Regions from separate parts of the Clostridium acetobutylicum ATCC 824 genome, predicted to be linked through region 3. Evidence: a T-box and tRNA genes for the amino acid it is inferred to sense, from the RefSeq annotation. Region 3 holds a T-box; the other regions hold tRNA genes.
What was found. A T-box is a leader RNA that pairs with one kind of tRNA and senses whether it is charged. The one in region 3 lies ahead of argS (arginine--tRNA ligase), so its partner is inferred to be a tRNA-Arg.
Positions count from the first base shown of each region.

Region 1 (7,030 bases), 1.1 Mb from region 3:
CTCTTCAGTTCCTTCAATTTTAACTATAACTACTGCTTTCTCCAAAGCCTACCTCCTACATACTTATAATAATTTCATAATTAGTTCATCTATACATCTCAAAAAGGTACTTGCCCTATTCTTTAAATATATTAAACTGCTTACACTCTCTAGTGCTTCATCATAATATATTTTCTGAATAATAGGTTTTTTTTCCCTTAACAAAACATGCGGTATTATTGTTTCTAAATTATCTTTATATTTGTTTTGTATAAAAGAGAAATTTTCTAAATTATCCAGCTGCTTTAGAAAATTTTGTAATTTTACACTTGAAAGCTTATCTTGTCCAATTGGAACTATAATCTTAGAAGACATCTCAAAAATTGTTTTGTAGTTTATATTAAAAGTAGAACTTAGATCAATTATTATGTAGTTATACATATTTACCTCTATTAGCTTTTGAAGCATAAACTTAACATCATCCACTTTTAAATCCTCTATATCAAGAACACTATCTACTGGTGCAAAGTAATTAATTCCACTTTCCTCATCTTTAAGTACTATATCTTTAAGAACTTCTTTAAAATTTTCATCTCTTTCTTTTATGAAGTAAAGGAAATCAGACATATTTTTACTTGTACTACATTCAAAAAAAACCAAGGTTGATTGTAAATCTTCTAAATTCAAATACAGTACTTTTTTGTTAGAATCACTTAGTTTTTTAGCCATTTCTATAGCTATAGTTGATTTTCCTATTCCTCCAACAGGTGAATATAGCGTTATTATGCTGCCTTCCTGCTTTTTTACTTCTTTACAAGGGGCCACCTCTGGATTGTTATTATAATATATATTCAATATTTCTCTGCAAAGCTTTTCCCCTGGCTGATACTTCTTTACTACAGGGAGCCCGTTAAATTCATCCATATTGCCACCTTCTGATAAAATAGCAATGGATTTTATAGAATTTTTCATAAGCCCTTCATAGAACATGTCTGTCTTTATCAAAAGTATGTCCGAAATCCTACCAGAGCTTATATACTTCTCCAAATATTCTCTATTAGTAAAACAGGTGATTCTAAAAGTATCCTCAAAATTACTACTTATATAATTTACTAATCCCTTTAAATAAGCTCCATCCGTTTCTGCTATAATCAAATTTATCTTTGCCATAAATCTACCCTCCATATCATAAACCATAACTTTTTATTCAATAGCAAATGTAAACTCACTATTAGCAAACATAATTGTATCTCCATTCCTAATTTCATATAATTCATCACTATTTATTTTTTGGCCATTTACAAAGGTTCCATTTCTTGATGTTAAATCTATTAAGTAGTATTTTTCATTTTGTTTTCTTATTTCCGCGTGAAGTTTTCCAACAGCTTTATTATCTGAAATATAATCTGCTTGTCCGGATATTCTACCTATTTTAAATGAGTCCTTATTTATGAATATTCTTTCTACTGTACCAGCTTTTTTACTCATTAGAAAGGCTGTTTTTGAATCTAAAAGTTCTGTTTCATAAGACATTTCCGTTACTATTTCTCTTTTAGATGGTTTACTTTCCTTAGCTTCCTTATCGCGTTTTATAAAACTAGTATTTGCTCTTCTTTTATCAGCTACCGTTTCAACTTTATTTCCTCTTAACAAAATAAATATTACAAGAGCTACATCTACAGCAACTACTACTGCTATAGCTATAATCATAAACAGCATTTTAAGTATAAATGCAACCTCAATACCTATTATTGCTGCTGCTATAACTTGAGAAATAACTATATATAATATCTTTCTTTTCTTATTACCAGTTGTATTGCTTTTTACTTCCACCTTCTTACTTTTAAGGTTGCTATCTGTGTTAAATTCTTCACTTTTATTTTGAGTAACATCTATATTAGAAGGCTTTATTTCATGATGCACAACTGGTTCCTTAACAACTTCTTCTTGTATAGGTTCATTTTCAATTCTCACAGGTACACTTTCTACTTTATTTTGAATATTACTTTCAGGGGCATCTACTACTTTAATACCAGATGTTTCAGAACTTTCAAGATAATTTTTAAAGCCTACCAAATTAAAATCATCTTTTCTAAGATATTTTAAAGTTTCTTGTATGATGTTTTCAGAAGTTTTTTCCTCAATACTTACAAAATCTATGATTAAACTTTTAACAAGATTTCTATATGTTACATTTATATCTTCTTCGGTAATTAGCTCAAATGGAAGATATAATAAGTTCACGCTGAAATCTTTTTCACTTATAAATATTGTTTCTAAATCCATAAGAAACTTTTTCTCATCTAGAAAATAATTTTTGCATTCCAAAAGGCATACTGCTATATTTTTTAGTATTGTTATAAATTCACTTTTCCTTATAGTTCTTCCCTTTAAATATTCTTTTATCGGTATTCTTCCTGTTGCATCATATAAAACTTTGATTTTATCATTAAATTGTCTTATTTCAATATTCAAAGCTCCAGAAGTAGGATTATTATTTATCATTTCAACTTCATAATCTACAATGCAATCAATATTATCTAAATAAGTTACTATATAATTTTTTGAAGGATTATTTTCAAACTCCAACTTTAAATTACTTTTATTCATTCTTTCCTGCTCCTTTATTATTTAGATTTAAAATCCAACATGCTTCTTTAATTTATCTATAAAGCCTTCATCAGATACAAATCCAACAATTATTATGGATATGTTATCTTTTTCTCCCCTTTCCTTAACCTTGTTTACAAATTTCTGCGCTGCTTCTTGAAGCACATCATTATCAATAATGTTTTTAATCTTTTTTATTTCACTATATAATTCTTCTTCTTCAAATTTGTTGTAAAAGCCATCACAGCACAAAACAAAAACATCATTTTTATTTATTTTTCCACGTTCTTTAAATACTTCAATGTTTTCTTTAACTCCAACACATTGTGTAAGTATATTCTTTTTAGCACTATTTTTTGCTTCAATTTCTGTCATAATATTATTTCTAACATTCATAGCTACCAGTGTATGATCTTCTGTAAGCTGCTTTATTTCCTTGTTTATTTTATATATTCTGCTGTCTCCAACATGAGCAATATAGTATATATCATTACATAGTAATAAAGCCGATACAGTTGTACCAACCTTCACTGATTCTTTTTTGCCATAATCTCTAATTTTCGTATTAACAACTTCTATGATTTTGGCCATAAATTCTGTTATTTTTTTTTCATCCTTTTCATTTATGATTCTTTCATAGTGTTTGTCAAACCACTCTTTAAAGTATTTAACTGAAATAGAACTTGCTATTTCTCCAAAGGAAAGCCCTCCCATTCCGTCACACATAACAAACAATCCAATATCTCGATTGTTGTCTTCATAAATTTTCACTAAAAAGTTGTCCTGATTAGTTGGCTTTATATTTCCTTTATCACTTACAGCACCTACTACAATTTCCATATATACTCCTTTTCAATTTTGTTACTATACTTGTACAATTTTTATAATAACAATTAGTTGCTTATTAATTTAAAATATATAATAACATACACATAATACCATTATTTTTTTCAAATATCCACCTTCAATTACGTTTTTTCTTATATTTATAACTCCTTTTTAAATTTTACTCAATAATATTTTAAATTTTTTATTGTATATATAATCAAGCTATTTTTTATCTTATAATCTACTCTATATATTAATGTAGCTTTTTTGCTTGTCCCTTAATTTCAAATCGTTTTAGAGAAAGCAAAAAGACCTTGCAATACTTTCATATTACAAGGTCTTTTTGGTGTGCCCGATAGGAATCGAACCTACGGCACGCGGTTTAGGAAACCGCTGCTCTATCCTACTGAGCTACGAGCACATATTAAATTTTCCATTACAAGTTAATATTTTATTACTAAAACCTCTTCATGTCAATATGTCTATCCCTCTATTTTGTGTTTATTTTTTTATATTGCATGTATTATTTTTAACAAATACATATAATATACTATATAATTTCATCCCTAAATAGTTTCTTTGTAATATTTTATATATTCTGATAATTCAAGTGCTTTTCATTTACAAAGTTACTGTATTTTGCTATTATGATAGTATAAATATGTAAAGGGGATGCTTACAATGATTGATGAATTAAAGAAAGTTCTTCTTGCAGGATTAGGCTCAGCTGCCTATACTTATGAAAAAGGTTCAAAATTAATTGATGAGATGGTTAAAAAGGGTAAACTAACTCTTGAAGAAGGAAAAGAACTTTCTCAAGAATTAAAAAAGAGTATAAAAGAAAAAAGTGAACTCGTAGGTGAAAAAGTAAAGCCTGTATCAAAGCAGGATATTTCAGATGTTTTAGATAAATATACTGCAGTTTTAAATGCTGAAATAACTGAATTAAAGGAAAGAGTTTCAAAACTAGAAGATAAAATACAGTAACTTAGTTGAAATAAAACACTTTAATTAAAGGGAAACCATGCTGAAGCTTTCACCAATTTTAAAATCTGCAAGGCATTTTAACTGGTTTCCCTACACATAGTTTATAGTTATAAGTTAGAGCTTTTAGATACTGTTTTTAAAGAGAGGTTTAAAGATGAAAAAGTCAGTGCAGCGTTTTAGAAAAATAGTTAAAGTTCTTGCCTTTTATGGTTTTGGCTACATAGTTGACTCCAAGCTTAATAATGCAAAAAATTCTCCTGAAAACTTGAGAAGAGCTTTTGAAGCTCTTGGCCCAACCTTTATTAAAATAGGTCAAATTTTAAGCACAAGACCTGATATAATTCCTCCTGATTACATACATGAGCTTTCAAAGCTTCAAGATAAAGCCCCTGCGGAAACCTTCGAGAATATGGAAAGAATATTCATAGAAGAATTTAAAAGACCTATTGATGATTTTTTTTCCTACTTTAATAAAAAGCCTCTAGCATCAGCTTCAATTGCTCAAGTTCATGAAGCCACTTTAAAGAGCGGCAAAAAAGTAATTGTAAAGATTCAAAGGCCTAATATAGAAGAAAAGATGAAATTAGATCTTTCTATCCTATATAAAATAGTAAGCTTAACAAAGGCAAAATTTTTAGATACCTTAATAGATTCTAAAGAAGCTATTGAAGAATTGATTTCCTCTACAGAACTCGAACTGGACTTTAAAAATGAAGCTAACAACATGGTTCTTTTTAAAAAATTAAACTCAGATACGGATTTTGTTACATGCCCAGACTTAGTTAGCAAGCTATCAAGCCGACACATAATAACTATGGATAAAATAGATGGTTTAAAGGTAACTGATGTAAAAGCGCTTAAAGAGGCAGGACATGATATAGATGATATTGGCAAAAAATTAGCTCTTTCATACTTTAAACAGGTTTTTGAAGACGGTTTCTTTCATGGTGATCCTCATCCTGGAAACATACTAATACAAAAAAATAAAATATGCTACATAGACTTCGGAATCATGGGGCATATTAGTAAAAATCTTAAAAACGCATTAAACGATATTATTATATCAATAGCTTATCAAAATATAGATAAATTAATATCTGTAATAATGTCTATTGGAATAAAAACCGGCTATATTGATAGAAATCAACTCTATGAAGATATAGACTATATTTTTGCAAGCTATTTATCAACTTCTCTTGAAAACATAAAAATATCTCAGCTAATTCAAGAAGTATTTGACTGTTCAAAGAGAAATAATGTTAGAATGCCTAAGGATTTAATCATTCTTGTAAGAGGCTTTGTAATAATTGAAGGTGTTATTGCTAAAATTTCGCCTGATATTTCTTTCTTAGATGTTGCAATTCCCTTTGTTAAAGCTCAAAACAAAGCAGAGATCTTTGGCAATTTTAACATGTATGAAGTTTTACTTAACTCATATATGTTTTTCAAATCATCATTAAAGGTTCCAAAAAAGTTTATAGATTTAAGTGACAGTATCATGAGGGGCCGTGCTAAACTTCAACTTAGCCACACAAATCTAGAGGAATCTATAAATGAATTAAGTAAAATGGTTAACAGACTTATATTAGGTATAATAATATCCTCAATGATAATAAGCTCCTCTGTTATAGTTCACTCAAATATAGGTCCTAAGGTATGTAATATTTCTATAATAGGAATTACAGGATATATCCTTACTGCACTTATGGGTTTTTGGCTACTTATCTCTATAATACGTTCACATAAAATGTAAGACCTCACAATGATAAAAGTGAGGTCTTTTAGTACTTTATAATATATCTATTCCATTAAAAAGATATCTAGTTATCTTATTTGTAAGATTCTCCATACTTTCGTTTCCTTGATTTATTAAGTCATACACCGCTCCAGAACAAAGTACACCAAAAAAAGTATAGGACATAAACTCAGTTTCTCCTTTTTTTATGTAGCCTTTTTCCATTGCGTCTTTAAGATATCTTTCAATAATCTCTATATAGTCCTTTATAACTTTCCTTAATTCAAGCTGTCTGGAATCCTGACCCCAAAGCTGGCTCATAAGTACCTTAAAAAAGTCTCTATTTCTAAATATCATTCCTATTTGAAACCTACAGATTGCTTTTAACTTATTTACAGGATTACTTTCCTTTCCTGCTTCCTGTTCCATTTCTTCTCTTATAACATTCATGCCTTCAGAAATTACATATTTAAAAATTTCTTCCTTACTTTTAAAATGGTAATAAAGAGTTCCCTTTGCTACTTTTGCATTCGATGCAATCTCATCCATAGTTGCACCATCATATCCATTCTTTGAAAATATCATAAGGGCAGACTTGAATATGGCATTCTTTGTCTTATTCATTTGATCACTCCAAATTTTAACTTTATTTCATATTTCCCTAATAATAATTATAGTATCATAAAATAACTTCATCAAGTAATTATTTTTTGACATCAACTAAGTCCAAAGCTTATAATTATAACAAAATCTAAGTAATTAAATTATAAAGAGGTTGAAAATGATTAAATATTATAATAGAAAAACAAAGCAGTATGAAATTGAGAAGGTAGCAGGGGAAAATTACCTTAACTGGACTTACTCCTCTCCTATTGGAATGAGCTTTCTGGA
Region 1 is NC_003030.1:42,665-49,694, reverse strand. It holds gene CA_RS00235 (EsaB/YukD family protein) at 1-45, opposite strand, end outside; gene CA_RS00230 (AAA family ATPase) at 64-1,149, opposite strand; gene CA_RS00225 (DUF6382 domain-containing protein) at 1,183-2,589, opposite strand; gene CA_RS00220 (PP2C family protein-serine/threonine phosphatase) at 2,617-3,429, opposite strand; tRNA gene CA_RS00215 (tRNA-Arg) at 3,762-3,838, opposite strand; gene CA_RS00210 (phasin family protein) at 4,099-4,404, shown strand; gene CA_RS00205 (ABC1 kinase family protein) at 4,559-6,157, shown strand; gene CA_RS00200 (TetR/AcrR family transcriptional regulator) at 6,194-6,763, opposite strand; gene CA_RS00195 (phosphatidylserine decarboxylase) at 6,921-7,030, shown strand, end outside.
Region 1: it has a tRNA-Arg gene. The T-box ahead of argS (arginine--tRNA ligase) is inferred to sense a tRNA for this amino acid. The anticodon was not compared.

Region 2 (7,030 bases), 1.2 Mb from region 3:
GCTGCTGAATCTTTATGCGTTATAAGGCTTCCAGAGATACTTAAAGAATATAGAAGATTATATCCAGATGTAGAGGTGTCTTTAAAGTTCGGAAGTTGCGCTGATTTTAGACATTTTTTGAAGGATAATATAATAGATGTAGCATTTTCTCTAGGAACTAAGATTGATTCAAATGAATTTATATCTGAGGTTGAATTTGATGAACCTATGATTCTTTTGGCATATCCAGATCATCCGCTTGTAAAAAAAGAAAAAATATATCCAGAAGATATAGTGGAAGAACCTCTTGTGTTAACAGAAATGGGATGCAGTTATAGAGCTGCATTTGAAAATATTTTAAGAAGTTATAATATAAAACCTAAACTTGTTCTTGAAACAGGAAGTGTTCAGGCTATAAAACAATTTACCATGAGTAGATTGGGAATAACACTTCTTCCTAAGGTTGCTGTAGAAGAAGAAATAAAGAATGGAAAGTTAATTCCACTTAACTGGTGTGGACCAGATTTCGGTATTATATCACAGGTATTGTATCATAAGGACAAGTGGATTTCGCCGGCATTAAATGCCTTTCTTAAATTATCTAAAAAAATTATGTCAGATAAAGATAAATATTAAATAAAAACGTTGACATTAAAAAGAGTGGATGTTATAATAAATCTTGTCGTAAGAAATAGGATAAAATTTTAAAATAAATTTTATTTTATTGTTGACAAACAAAAAAATATGTGATATAATATTTTATGTTGTTATGTGGAAAGATGGTCGAGTTGGTTTAAGGCACCGGTCTTGAAAACCGGCGTGCGGGTAACCGCACCTAGGGTTCGAATCCCTATCTTTCCGCCATTAATTTAATAGAAGAAATTCGTAGAGCATATGGAGAAGTACTCAAGTGGTTGAAGAGGTGCCCTTGCTAAGGGTATAGGTCGGGTAACCGGCGCGAGAGTTCGAAACTCTCCTTCTCCGCCATAAAAGGACATTGTAAAATGTCCTTTTATTTGTTTTTAATATAATTTTATTCAAGTAAGGAGTTGATAACTCTTTATGAACAAAAGAGTCGTAAAAGTAGAATATATTTTTATGGCATTTGCATTGTTCTTTGGTGTGCTATTTGCAGTAATAAATGCTCCATTTCAGGATCCAGATGAACCAATACATTTCTATAGGGCGTATCAAATATCAACAGGTCAAATGTTTGAACAAAAGAATAATAGCGGCATAGGCGGATACTTACCGCAGAATCTAATAAAAACGTCAGAAAATTTATCTGAAGACATAAAGGCTAAATCCAATAAAAAACAAGATATTAATAAAATTAAATATTATCTTAATTTACCTTTGAATAAAAATAAGGTGGCTTTTAATGATTTTAGAAGTGCCACTATATATTCAGATATAGTATACATACCACAAAGTATAGGCATTAATTTAGCTAAGATTTTTAGAGCTTCGGCACTTTATATGATGTATTTTGGGAGAATAGCTAACTTAATATGTTGGACAATAATAGTGTTTTTTTCAGTAAAATTGATACCTTTTAAGAAAAATTTAATGGCTTTTTTAGCTTTAACTCCAATGAATTTGTATCAAGCAGCATCATTATCAGCGGATGCTATGACAAACTCTATGGCTTTTTTAAGTATAGCGCTTGTACTTAGATATGCATTTGGGGAAGAGGAAGCTAAACTAACTAAAAGGCAGATTGTTACAATGATAATAGCATTTACATTACTAGCTTTTAGTAAAAGAATTTACTTTGTAATGTGTATCTTATTCTTCATAATTCCAATAAAAAAGTTTAATAGTAAAAAGGATTATATAGGAACATTTGTAATAATGCTAGGTGCATGCTTAATGTCTTTAGTAACTGTTTCGGTAATATCTAAAATTTTAGCTATAAAGGTTTCTGCCGGGTCGTACACTCCGGGACAAATGGAATTTGTTCTTTCACATCCTATTACATATATACATATATTACTTAGAACATTTCATTTTAAAATGTCTTTCTACGCCATTAGTTTTATAGGAGTTTTTGGATGGTTAGATACAAGGTTACCTTTAAATTTGTATCTTTTTTATGGAGTGGCATTAGTATTAATTGCATTATTCGAACATACTTTAATTGAAAAGAATAAGGATAGAATTATTATGTTTATAGTATTCATAATTAATGTAGGATTGATTATGTCAGCTCTTTATGTATCTTGGACACCTAAGGCTGCTAATATTATTGAGGGAATACAAGGCAGATATTTTATACCTATAATACCTCTCTTAGGTTGTTTTATTGGAGTAAAAGCGAATAAGAGTAGAAATGTATATTCTAAGGTTGTTTTAGCAATTTCTACATTTACTATATTAACATACTCTGTATTACAGTTATTATTAAGATTTTACGGTATAAGGATATTGTAAGAAGAAATAAGGGTAAAATATAGGATTTGATTTTTTTGTTCTAATGTGATAATATAAGTATGCTTAATATTTTGCGATAGTACCTCAACTGGATAGAGGACTCGGCTACGAACCGAGGCGCTGCGGGTTCGACTCCTGCCTGTCGCACCAATAAAACCCAATCTTTTGATTGGGTTTTTATTTTTGTGTAAATAATTAATATTTTAAGGTATAGTTGCTTCTATTTTTCAGAAGTATATATGATATAATTATAAAGGAAATTAATCAGTAAAAGTAAAGGAGTAGGAAAATGATTCTTTCGGGAAAACAGATAAAAGATAGTTTAGGAAAAGATATAGTAATAGAACCCTTTAATGAAAAACAAATAAATCCTAATAGCTATAATTTAAAATTACATAATGAACTTCTTGTTTATGATGAAGAAGTTTTGGATATGAAAAAACCTAATAAAACAAAAAAGCTTATAATTCCTGAAGAAGGAATTGTACTTGAGCCAAGAAAATTGTATCTTGGAAGAACATTGGAGTATACAGAAACTGATAAATATGTACCAATGCTCGAAGGAAGATCTTCTATTGGAAGATTGGGTGTGTTTATTCATGTTACAGCAGGGTTTGGAGACGTTGGATTTAAAGGATACTGGACATTAGAGATATTCTGCGTTGAACCAATAAGAATATATTCTGGAGTTGAAATTTGCCAAATATATTATCATGACGTTGGTGGAGATTATGAAAAATATTCAAGTGGCAAATATCAAAATAATAAGGGGATTCAACCAAGTTTACTTTATAAGGATTTTATAAACTAAAAAACAAATAAGGTGATGTATTTGAATAATAAATTGGTTAGATCATTAAAGTATAATGATGTCTACGGAGAACTTTATTCTTATGAAAATTCAAGTGCTCTAACTGTAATTTTTCCAGGAATAAATTATGGTCATGAAAAGCCTCTTCTGTATTATGCAAGGAAAGCAGCTGCACAGAATAATATAGATATTCTATGCATCAACTATAAGAATAAGATTTCTTGGGAGGACATAGGAAAACAAAGTATTGAAGATGTAGCTATTGAAATAAAGGGCATTATAAAAAATGTTATTGAAAAAAAGTATGATAACATTTATTTTTTAGGGAAAAGTGTTGGAACAGAAATAGCTGGATGTACATCTTCTAAATTAAATATAGATAATATAAAGTTTCTTTACTTAACACCTATTGAAGAGACTTTAAAGTATATAGTTGACAGAAAGTGCATTGTGGTGTCAGGCACTAAGGATGAATTTTTTAAAAGTGAATGTATAAATAAAATCAGAGAAAATAAAAATGTTAAATTGATGTTGTTTGAGGGAGCTAATCATTCTCTTGAGATTAAGGATGATATTATAAGAAGTTTAAGAATTTTAGATAACGTAGCACAATTGTATTTGGACTTCTTTAAATAAAAACATGGAGGGCTAAAAATGGAACAATACAAACAAGAATTTATAGAATTTATGGTGGAGAGTAATGTACTTACCTTTGGGGATTTCATAACTAAAAGCGGCAGAAGAACACCATTTTTTATAAATACAGGTAACTACAAGACAGGTAATCAATTAAATAAGTTGGCTAAGTTTTATGCTAAAGCAATATATGATAATTTTGGAGATGATTTTGATATTTTATTTGGGCCTGCATATAAAGGAATACCTTTAAGTGTTTCAGTAGCTATGGCACTTGATAATATTTATGGAATTAATGCAGCTTATTGTTCAAATAGAAAAGAAGTTAAAGATCACGGTGATAAGGGAATACTTCTTGGAGCAAAGCTTGAAGAAGGAGACAGAGTTATAATTGTAGAAGATGTCACAACAGCTGGTACATCAGTATACGAAACAATGCCTATACTTAAATCACAGGCTGAGGTTGATGTAAAGGGAATCATAATATCAGTGGATAGAATGGAAAGAGGTAAGGGAGATAAGAGTGCCTTAACTGAACTTAAAGAAAAGTTTGGATTTAAAACATGTTCTATTGTTACTATGGAAGAGGTAGTAGAATATTTGTATAAGAAAAATATCAATGGCAAAGTAATCATAGATGATAAAATGAAAGATAGAATTAATGAGTACTATAAAGAGTATGGAGTAAAATAGTAAAATAAATGTGCCTCAACTTAGATGTTAAGGCACATTTATTTTATATATTATTCATGTTTTGAAACATTTTTATCTTTTGTGTATTTTACGTGTAGTAATTTGTGAGCAAGTCCTTCACCTGGTTTTCCAAAGTAGCTATCATACATTTTAATAATAGCTGGATTATCATGTGACTTTCTCTTTGAAAGAACATTTTTATCTTGGTTGTATAATACTGATGCTCTTAGTTTTCTGTAATCAACATTTTCTCTATCAAGAGCATTTACGTGAGGTTGACCTCCACCATTTATACATCCACCAGGGCAAGCCATTACTTCTATAAAGTGATATTGTTTTTCGTTCATTTTTCCAGATTTCATAAACTCGAAGAAGTTAGAAGCACCATTTATAACAGCAACGTTTAGTTTATTTCCAGCAATTTCAACTTCCGCTTCTTTTATGCCTTTAAAGCCTCTTACTTCAGTGTAATCAACATTTTCAAGTTCTTTATTTTCAGCAAAGTCTTTAGCTGATCTTATTGCAGCTTCCATAACGCCACCGGTTGCACCAAAGATAGCTCCAGCACCACTGTAAGTACCCATAGCAGGATCAACTTCACCATCTTCAAGATCTGCAAATTTAATTTTTGCATCTTTAATCATTTTTGCAAGCTCTCTTGTAGTTAAGGATGCATCAATATCTCTTAAGCTGTTAGTTTCCATGAAAGGAATATCTGCTTCATATTTTTTATCATTACAAGGCATGATAGTAACTGTATAAACATCTTCTGGAGCTATTCCTGAAATTGAAGGATAGTAAGTTTTTGATGCAGTACCAAATATTTGTTGTGGTGATTTTGCTGATGAAAGATTATCTAATAATTCAGGATGATAATTTTGAGCTAATCTTACCCATGCAGGACAGCAAGATGTAAACATAGGGAATGGGCCATTATTTTTAACTCTGCCTAAAAGTTCAGTAGCTTCTTCCATTATAGTCATATCTGCACCAAAGTTTATATCAAATACTTTATCAAAGCCTAACATTCTAAGTGCAGTATATAGTTTTCCTGTTACATCTTTTCCATATCCCATTTTGAATAATTCGCCCATAGCAGTTCTTACTGATGGAGCCATTGCAACAATGACATGTTTTTTAGGGTCATTAAGAGCTTCTTGAACTTTTTCTATATGGGATTTTTCTTTTAAAGCAGCAACAGGACAAGCGATTACACACTGACCGCATAATAAGCATGTTGAGTCATCAAGACAAACATCATCAACAGTTCCAACAGCCCTTTGTCCATCTTTTTTAATAAATTGAATTGAGCAAGTGCTTGTGTGCTGTTTACATGCAGCTACGCATCTACCGCATAGTACACATTTTGATCTGTCAATTACAATAGCCTTACTTCTATTATCAACTAGAGCATCCTTATCTTCTGGTAAAAATGGTTTTGAAGCTTTTGCTTTTGTCTTTATTACAAGTTTAAGGAATTCACAATTTTCTCTTCTAGAACATTGTCCACATTTAAATTCATGCTTATCAAGAAGCATTGAAACTCTTTTTTTGATTCGTTCTTTTACTTCATCGGATTCTGTGTTTATTACCATTCCATCTTCAACTTTGGCAACACAAGCAGCTCTAAAGCCCTTGCCTTCTACCTCTACCATACAGACTCCGCATTTTCCAAAATTGCCACAATCCTTTAAAAAGCAGAGTGTTGGGATATCTACATTATTTTCTCTTGCTAGCTCAAGGATAGTAATATCTTTATCTGTATGCACTTCATTGCCATTTAAGATTATTGTTTTCATGTTTATCCTCCCAAAATGTAAAATATAATTAAAATATATTAATAAACTTCGTTAAAAAATTAACGTTTAATCAACGTAAATATTACGTACATTTTATAATTATATCATATTTAAATAAAGTCTAAAATGTTTTAAATAATTTATTTTGTTAAAAGAAGCACAAATCGGTTACATTTAAGTAAAATTATTGAATTAGTATAATATGGTTGGTATAATTAAATTAAAAAATAGGGAGGTGCAATATGGTAAATATTAAGAAAAACACAGCTCTAGTAGCAGCATTTATAATAACTGCTACTACATTAACAAATGTTAAAGCTTATGCAGTAACTAATGGAATGACAGGAAATGAGAGAAATGTATTAAAGCAATATCAAAGTAATATTGATAATACATATAATTCTTTTGGAGATAAGAAAAAGACAAAAGTTGTTAATGATTATAAAAATAAGGTTAAAAAAGCTCAAAGATTTATAAGCAGGGATACAGACGAAAATTATGGAGATTATCCAACTAGAAGTGGAGTAATATTGGTCACTAGAGATAGTAATACTATGGGAATACATTATGGACATGCAGGTATAATATGGGATGCATCAACTACAGTAGAATCAGAGCCTAGTGGAGTTGAAAGATATCCTAACACCTGGAAGTCTAGATATAACACAATAAAGGGAAT
Region 2 is NC_003030.1:33,499-40,528, forward strand. It holds gene CA_RS00140 (LysR family transcriptional regulator) at 1-615, shown strand, start outside; tRNA gene CA_RS00145 (tRNA-Ser) at 753-843, shown strand; tRNA gene CA_RS00150 (tRNA-Ser) at 876-966, shown strand; gene CA_RS00155 (DUF2142 domain-containing protein) at 1,042-2,412, shown strand; tRNA gene CA_RS00160 (tRNA-Arg) at 2,486-2,562, shown strand; gene dcd (dCTP deaminase) at 2,702-3,223, shown strand; gene CA_RS00170 (alpha/beta family hydrolase) at 3,239-3,859, shown strand; gene pyrE (orotate phosphoribosyltransferase) at 3,878-4,552, shown strand; gene CA_RS00180 (ferredoxin hydrogenase) at 4,603-6,351, opposite strand; gene CA_RS00185 (YiiX/YebB-like N1pC/P60 family cysteine hydrolase) at 6,594-7,030, shown strand, end outside.
Region 2: it has a tRNA-Arg gene. The T-box ahead of argS (arginine--tRNA ligase) is inferred to sense a tRNA for this amino acid. The anticodon was not compared.

Region 3 (7,030 bases):
ATTACTCTTACATTTTCAAACTCAGCTTTACATAAAGCTTCTAAGTCATTGTTTGCTTTTACGCCTAGTGATAACACAACATAATCAGTATCATAATCTACAATTCTTCTCTCAACTATATTTTCCAGTTTTACACCTTTATTAGTTACCTCGAGTAATTTATTTGATGGCATATAGTTAACTTTAAACTTACTTAGCTTATCCATAGCATCTAAATAGTGCTGAACATAGACTCCTTTTCCTATAGCGTCCTGCATCTCTATTATTGAAACATCATTTTTATTTATACATAGAAATTCTGCAGTCTCAAGCCCAGATGATCCTGACCCAATTAAAGCAACCTTTTTATCTATTATCTTTACTTTACCCGTGAGCACATCATCTATGGTATAAACATTTTCTCTATCTATACCCTTGATAGACTTTGGAACTAAAGGAACACTACCTGTTGCAATAAATACTGCATAAGGCTTCATTTTCTTTAGGTACTCTAAAGTAACCTTAGTGTTTAATTTTATTTCAACTCCCATTTTATTGAGCTGAGTTTTTTCATATTCTACAATCCAATCTATTTTTTCCTTTCTTGGAGGTTTATCTGCAACATTAATTTGTCCACCAACGTCAGCTGATTGTTCTAATACTACTGGTTTAAAACCTCGAATCTTAAGTACTCTTGCTGCTTCAAGTCCAGCTACTCCAGCTCCAACAACTGCTACTACCTTATCAGCTCCATTTTTATTGAATTCTTTATACTTAAATTCATGAGCTGCCCTTGGGTTCACTGCACATTTTATAGGTCCTACGTTTGGGATGACTTGATCTAGCAAAGTTTCAAAACAAAATGTACAAGAAATACAGCGATTTATATCCTCATCCCTTCCTTCAAGTGCTTTTTTAGGCCAGTCAGAATCTGCAACCAAAGCCCTTCCAAGCCCAATAAAATCAACTAATTTATCTTCAAGCATTTTTTCAGCAAACCAAGGCTCTTTAATCATGTTTACGGCAATTACTGGAATTTCAACAGCTTCCTTTACTGCCTTAATTCGTTCAGTTCTACACCCCTGGTCATAAGTCATAGGCTCTGAAAGTGAATTAAAGGTCTCATAAATTCCATTTGAAACATTTATAACATCTACACCTATTTTTTCAAGCTCTCTGCATATTTTAATTCCCATATTTAAATCTAAATACTCCTGCTTTACTCCATTTAAATTCAATAGCTCATCTACAGTCAAACGAACACTTATAGGATAATCTTGTCCACATGCATTCTTTATTCCCAAAACTACTTCCTTTACAAAATTAAAACGTTTTTCAAAGCTTCCTCCATATTTATCAGTTCTTTTATTAGTATATGGACTTAAAAATTGGGAAATTAAATATCCATGAGCTGCATGAAGTTCAACACCATCCACTCCTGCCTTCTTTGCTCTTTTGGCTCCATTTATAAAATCCTGAATTATTCCCTCTACTTCGCTTGTTTCTAAAGCACGTGTTTCTTGTTTGCAAACACCACAGGGAATAGCACTTGGCGCAACCACTGGTTTATCTCCATTTAAATTCGAATAAGTTTCCCTACCAGGATGATGCAGCTGTACAAAAAACTTTGTGTTTTCACTATGCAGTGCATCAACCAGCTTTTTTAAAGGTGCTATATGCTCATCTCTTGCTACAGATACCTGACGCCTTGCTGCAACACCATTTTCATCATTTACACGAGTATTTTCTGCAATTATTAAGCCAACCCCTCCCCTGGCACGTTCTAAATAGTATTCCATCATATCATCACCAATAGTTTGATCAGACTTTGCAGCTCCAACAGCTAAGGCCACCATAACTATACGGTTTTTAAGTTCTAATTCTCCTATTTTACCTTTTTCAAATAACTTTTTGTACATGATTTTCCTCCTTAAAGACATTTATTATGTTTACACTTGTTACATAAGATTTTTATTAATCCTGCTAAAAACTTATATCACATTATATGTATATGAATACAATTCTACCCTAAACTTAATTATCCTTTTATATTTGTATAAACGCTAAAAAAGCAGCCCGTACCAAGCTGCTTTAACCTTTATTCTTATAAATGCAAGATACGCTATCCTAAATATACATGCCTAGTAATCCATGTAGTAACTATAAGATAACGTTATCAATTTACCACGGCATTCCAGGATAAAATGCCAATAAAGAACTTTTAAAAAAAGTTACTCCTAAAATTAAAGTCCCCAAAAGTAGTATTGAAAATATTAATTTATGCCTTTTTAAAAACATATGAGTTCACTTCCCTTCCTCTACATTAATTTTGCACTAAATTCATATATTTCTTCTAATGAGTTTATATCCTTTTTATCTAAGTAAACTCGTATTAATTTCAACATTATTTTGGAATTAATTTTATCTTTTTTACCTGAAAGAATGAAAAATTCATTTTTTATATCTGAAATTTTCATTATATTATTCTGAAGTATGTATATGTCAATTAACTCTAAAAGTATATCATCTATTAAAAAATAATAAGAATAATTTTTAGCATACTTCAAAGCCTTTAAATAATGCTCTTCAGCACTTTCCAGCTCGTTTAACTCTCTATATACTTTTGCTATTTCAAAATGAAAATTAGGTAACAGTTTAAACTCTTTATTAATATTTACTAGATTCTCTAATACAAGGTTTAATATTTCTCTTGATTTGTTGAAATTTGAAAGCTTTATATATAATTGTGATAAATTTATAAGTATCATTATATACTGCTCATTATCCTTCTTGTCCATTGAATCTAATATCTTGTTACATATATTTAAACTCTTTTCATAATTCTTAACTGCTTCATAACAGGCTGCCTTTTGCAAAAGTACTTCATAATATTTTTGCTTATCTATTTCTTTTATTATATTTTCAAGCTTAATAAGCTTGTTTAAAGCCTTGTCATATTCCTCTAACTTTATATAGCACAGTGAACTATTGAATAAAAAAATCACTTTATACTTATCATCCATACTAGTAAAACGCTCTAGTGCAAACTCACAGCATTTAGCACCATAATCATATTTTGCTGTATAAAAGTATACCATTGATAATTTCCTTAAAATAGATACTACATTATCAGTAACCATATCTACATTTATTAATGATCTTGCTTTTTCATAGTATATAGCGCTTTTATAAAAATTGTTTATACTACAAAAGTAATCTCCAGCTAATTCAAAAATAACTATTTTTTTGTCCTTTATATCCCAATTTACTAGGAATGCCTCCACTTCATTTAATTTATCAACGAAACTTATATCCTTGTATACAATTAAATCCTTTAATTCTTTTATGTACTGATCAAGTATTTTATTTGCTTGAGATGCTTCATCTTCTATTAAATATTCTATATCCTCTTCAATTGTTATATTCCTTCTATTACAAATCTCCTGTAAATTTTTTAGCATTATTTCTGCTGCATGTCTAGTAAGATTTGCTTTTCCATGTTCTATCTGGCTTATGAGATTCCTAGTTATATCATTTCCAGCCAAACTATCTTGATTTAATTTGTATTTCTCTCTCAACTTTTTTAGCTTTACGCCAATAGGCAGTATTTGATAACTTCTCATATAAATTCTCCTTACTGCAAATGAACTCTTTTTCTATTATTATATCACCATTTTATGGAAATTCAACCATATTTTTTTACATTTAATATATTTATAACAAGATACTGTTAATTTTCAACAAAAGAAGAAGGATGAAAAGTATTACTTTCCATCCTTCTTCTTAACTCTATTTGGCTTTGCTTTGGGTTTTATTACCATTTTCTTGCCTGTATTTCTTTTTTCAGCTCTAGAAGTTTTACTCCAACCTACTACATCAAAGAAGGCATATAATCCAAATAGGAATAATGCCATAACAGCATAATAAACTATTTGATTTATGTTAAAACCCGAAACTCCTATTTTAAGCCTAGCACCAATTATGTTTGCAGCAAAAAACATAATTATTATAAAAGCTAGTATAACCCATTTATTTAGCTTTGATATAAAGAAACGTTTTGTAAAATTATAAACGCTCATTACAGCAATCATAAGTAAAAAAAGTATTGCCAGTGTTTTAATACTAAACGCCATGTGCATTTTCCCTCCTTACATTTCTTCAACTACATCTATTCCTATGAGACTAAGTGCATTTTTTATAACTATTGAAGCAGCCTCAACAAGAGCAAGTCTTGCATTCTTTAATTCTTCATCAGATGTATTTGAAATATTATAGGCATTATAAAATTTATTGAACGCCTTTGCAACCTCTATTACATATCTAGTTATAACCGATGGCTCAAGTCTATCTATAGCATTTAAAATAGCACCGTTAAAGCCTTTAAGTTGTTTTATCAAGTCAAATTCTTCTGCTGAAACAAGTTTATCATAACTTACATTACCTTTTACTTCTCCAAGCTTTCTCAAAATACTCTTTGCTCTTGCATAGGAATATTGAACATATGGTCCTGTCTCCCCTTCAAAACTTAGCATTTCCTTCCAATCAAATATTATGTCTCTTTCTCTTCCATTCTTAAGATAAGTAAATATAACTGCTCCTATTCCAACTTTTCTAGATACTTCTTCCTTATTGTCAAGTTCAGGATTTTTTTCTTCAATAATTTCACTTGTTTTTTGAACTGATTCTTTTAGTAAATCTTCAAGGAATATAACATCACCATTTCTAGTTGAAAGCTTCCCTTCTGCAAATCTTACAAGACCATAACCTACATGAATACAATCCTTTGACCATTCATGACCTGCAAGCTCTAGCGTCTTTAAAAATTGCTTAAAATGAAGTGACTGCTCAAGTCCTACAACATATATGCTCTTATCGAAATTATAGGTCTTTTTTCTGTACTCAGCCGCTGCTAAATCTCGAGTTGCATAGATACTTGCTCCATCAGCCTTTTTAATTATACATGGAGGCATATTGTATTCATCTAGCATTACAACCTTGGCTCCATTACTTTCTGTCAAAAGTCCTTTTTCATTAAGTTCTTCTTCTATTGCATCTATTTTATCACTATAAAAGCTTTCTCCTGTATATGAATCAAACTCAACTCCAATTTGATTGTATACTTTTTTGAATTCTCTTAAGCTTAAGTCTTTAAATTTTGTCCACAGCTCTACTTCTTCTTTCTCTCCGTCCTCAAGTCTCTTAAAGTACATTCTACCTTCGTCTTCCAATAGTGGATCCTTTTCTGCTTCCTTATGGAACTTTACGTATATTCTTAATAATTCTTTTATTGGATCCTTATAAAGAGCATCTTCATCACACCATCTTTTATATGCAGATATAAGTTTACCAAATTGAGTACCCCAATCTCCAAGATGATTTATTCTAACACAGTCATAACCTTCCATTGAAAATATTTTATAAAGAGAACTTCCGAGCACTGTACCGAATAAATGACCCACATGAAAAGGTTTTGCTATATTAGGGGAAGAATATTCAATAAGTACCTTTTTCCCCTCTCCCACTTTTGAACGACCGTAGTTATCTCTTTCACTTAAAACACTCTCTATTGTTTCTTTTGCAAAATCTGCTTTATCAACAAAGAAATTGATATAAGGTCCTAAATTCTCTACTTTTTCAAAACCAGATTGATCTATTTTTTTACATACTTCTTCTGCTATAGCATTTGGAGCTTTTCTTAATACTTTAGCAAATTGGAAACATGGAAGTGCAAAATCACCCATGTCCTTTTTAGGCGGTATCTCTATAATTTTATAAAGTGCCTCAACATCCATATCTACAATTTTATTAATTCTTTCAGCTATTACTTTCTTGTAATCCACAATTTTGCCTCCTTAGATTTAAATATAAAAAAAACGCCTCTACATAACTGCAGAGACGATTATATTTCGCGGTACCACTCTGATTGACCTTATTAATAAAAGTCCACCTTAAAAATTTTAACGCGTTAAGCGGATAATTCATCTCCATGGCTCTATTTCACATATGTCTTAATACTGAACTTTCACCAAAATATCAGCTCGCTTAAAAAATCGACATGCTACTTTCCACTTCATAGATTTTTATATTATTATTATATATTATAACAACATTTATTATACTTTACAATTAAATATTAATCAATAACACTCATGCTTATATACAATATTGCCATCAATTATTGTGTATATTGTTTTTGTAAATACCTCCATTGGATTACCATCGAAGATAGCTATGTCTGCATCCTTCCCTTTCTCAATACTTCCAAGCCTCGACGCAACACCACAAATTTCAGCAGCATTTAGGGTTATTGCATAAAGAGCATCTTCTACTTTCATTCCTTCCCTACATGAAAGTCCAGCACAAATAGGCAGATACTGAATTGGTATAACTGGGTGATCTGTTATTATTGCAGTTTTTATACCCATATTTGCTAATACACCTGGAGTTTTAAAGGTTTTATTTGAGACCTCACTTTTAGATCTTGATGTAAGCGATGGTCCTACTAAAACTGGATACCCTGACTCCTTTACCTTCTCAGGTATTAGGTGTCCTTCTGTGCAGTGATCTAATGTAATATTAATCTTAAACTCCTTTGCTATTCTTATAGCTGTCAGTATATCATCAGCTCTATGAGCATGAACCTTAAGAGGAATATTTCCCTCAATTACCGGAATTAATGCTTCTAGTTTTAAATTCTTTTCAATTCTTTCTCCCTTTGCCTTTAAAGCTTCCTTTTTATTTTTATAATTCTCAGCCTCTGTAAGAGCTTCTCTTAAAAGAGCTGCTATTGCCATCCTTGTTACAGGAGCCTTGCCCTTTCCACCATAAACTCTTTTAGGATTTTCACCTAACGCAGCCTTAACTGCAGCCGGTTCTAGAACAACCATATCATCAATGCATTTTCCGTAGGTCTTCATAAAGACAAATTGTCCACCAATTACATTTGCACTTCCCGGACCAGTCATAACACCTGTAATCCCACCCATAACAGCATCATTAAAAGCAGAATCCATTGGGTTTATAGCATCTATAGCTCTTAAATTTGGTGTAA
Region 3 is NC_003030.1:1,190,370-1,197,399, reverse strand. It holds gene CA_RS05545 (FAD-dependent oxidoreductase) at 1-1,898, opposite strand, end outside; gene CA_RS05540 (helix-turn-helix domain-containing protein) at 2,298-3,602, opposite strand; gene CA_RS05535 (hypothetical protein) at 3,744-4,112, opposite strand; gene argS (arginine--tRNA ligase) at 4,128-5,819, opposite strand; T-box leader at 5,868-6,062, opposite strand; gene CA_RS05525 (amidohydrolase) at 6,117-7,030, opposite strand, start outside.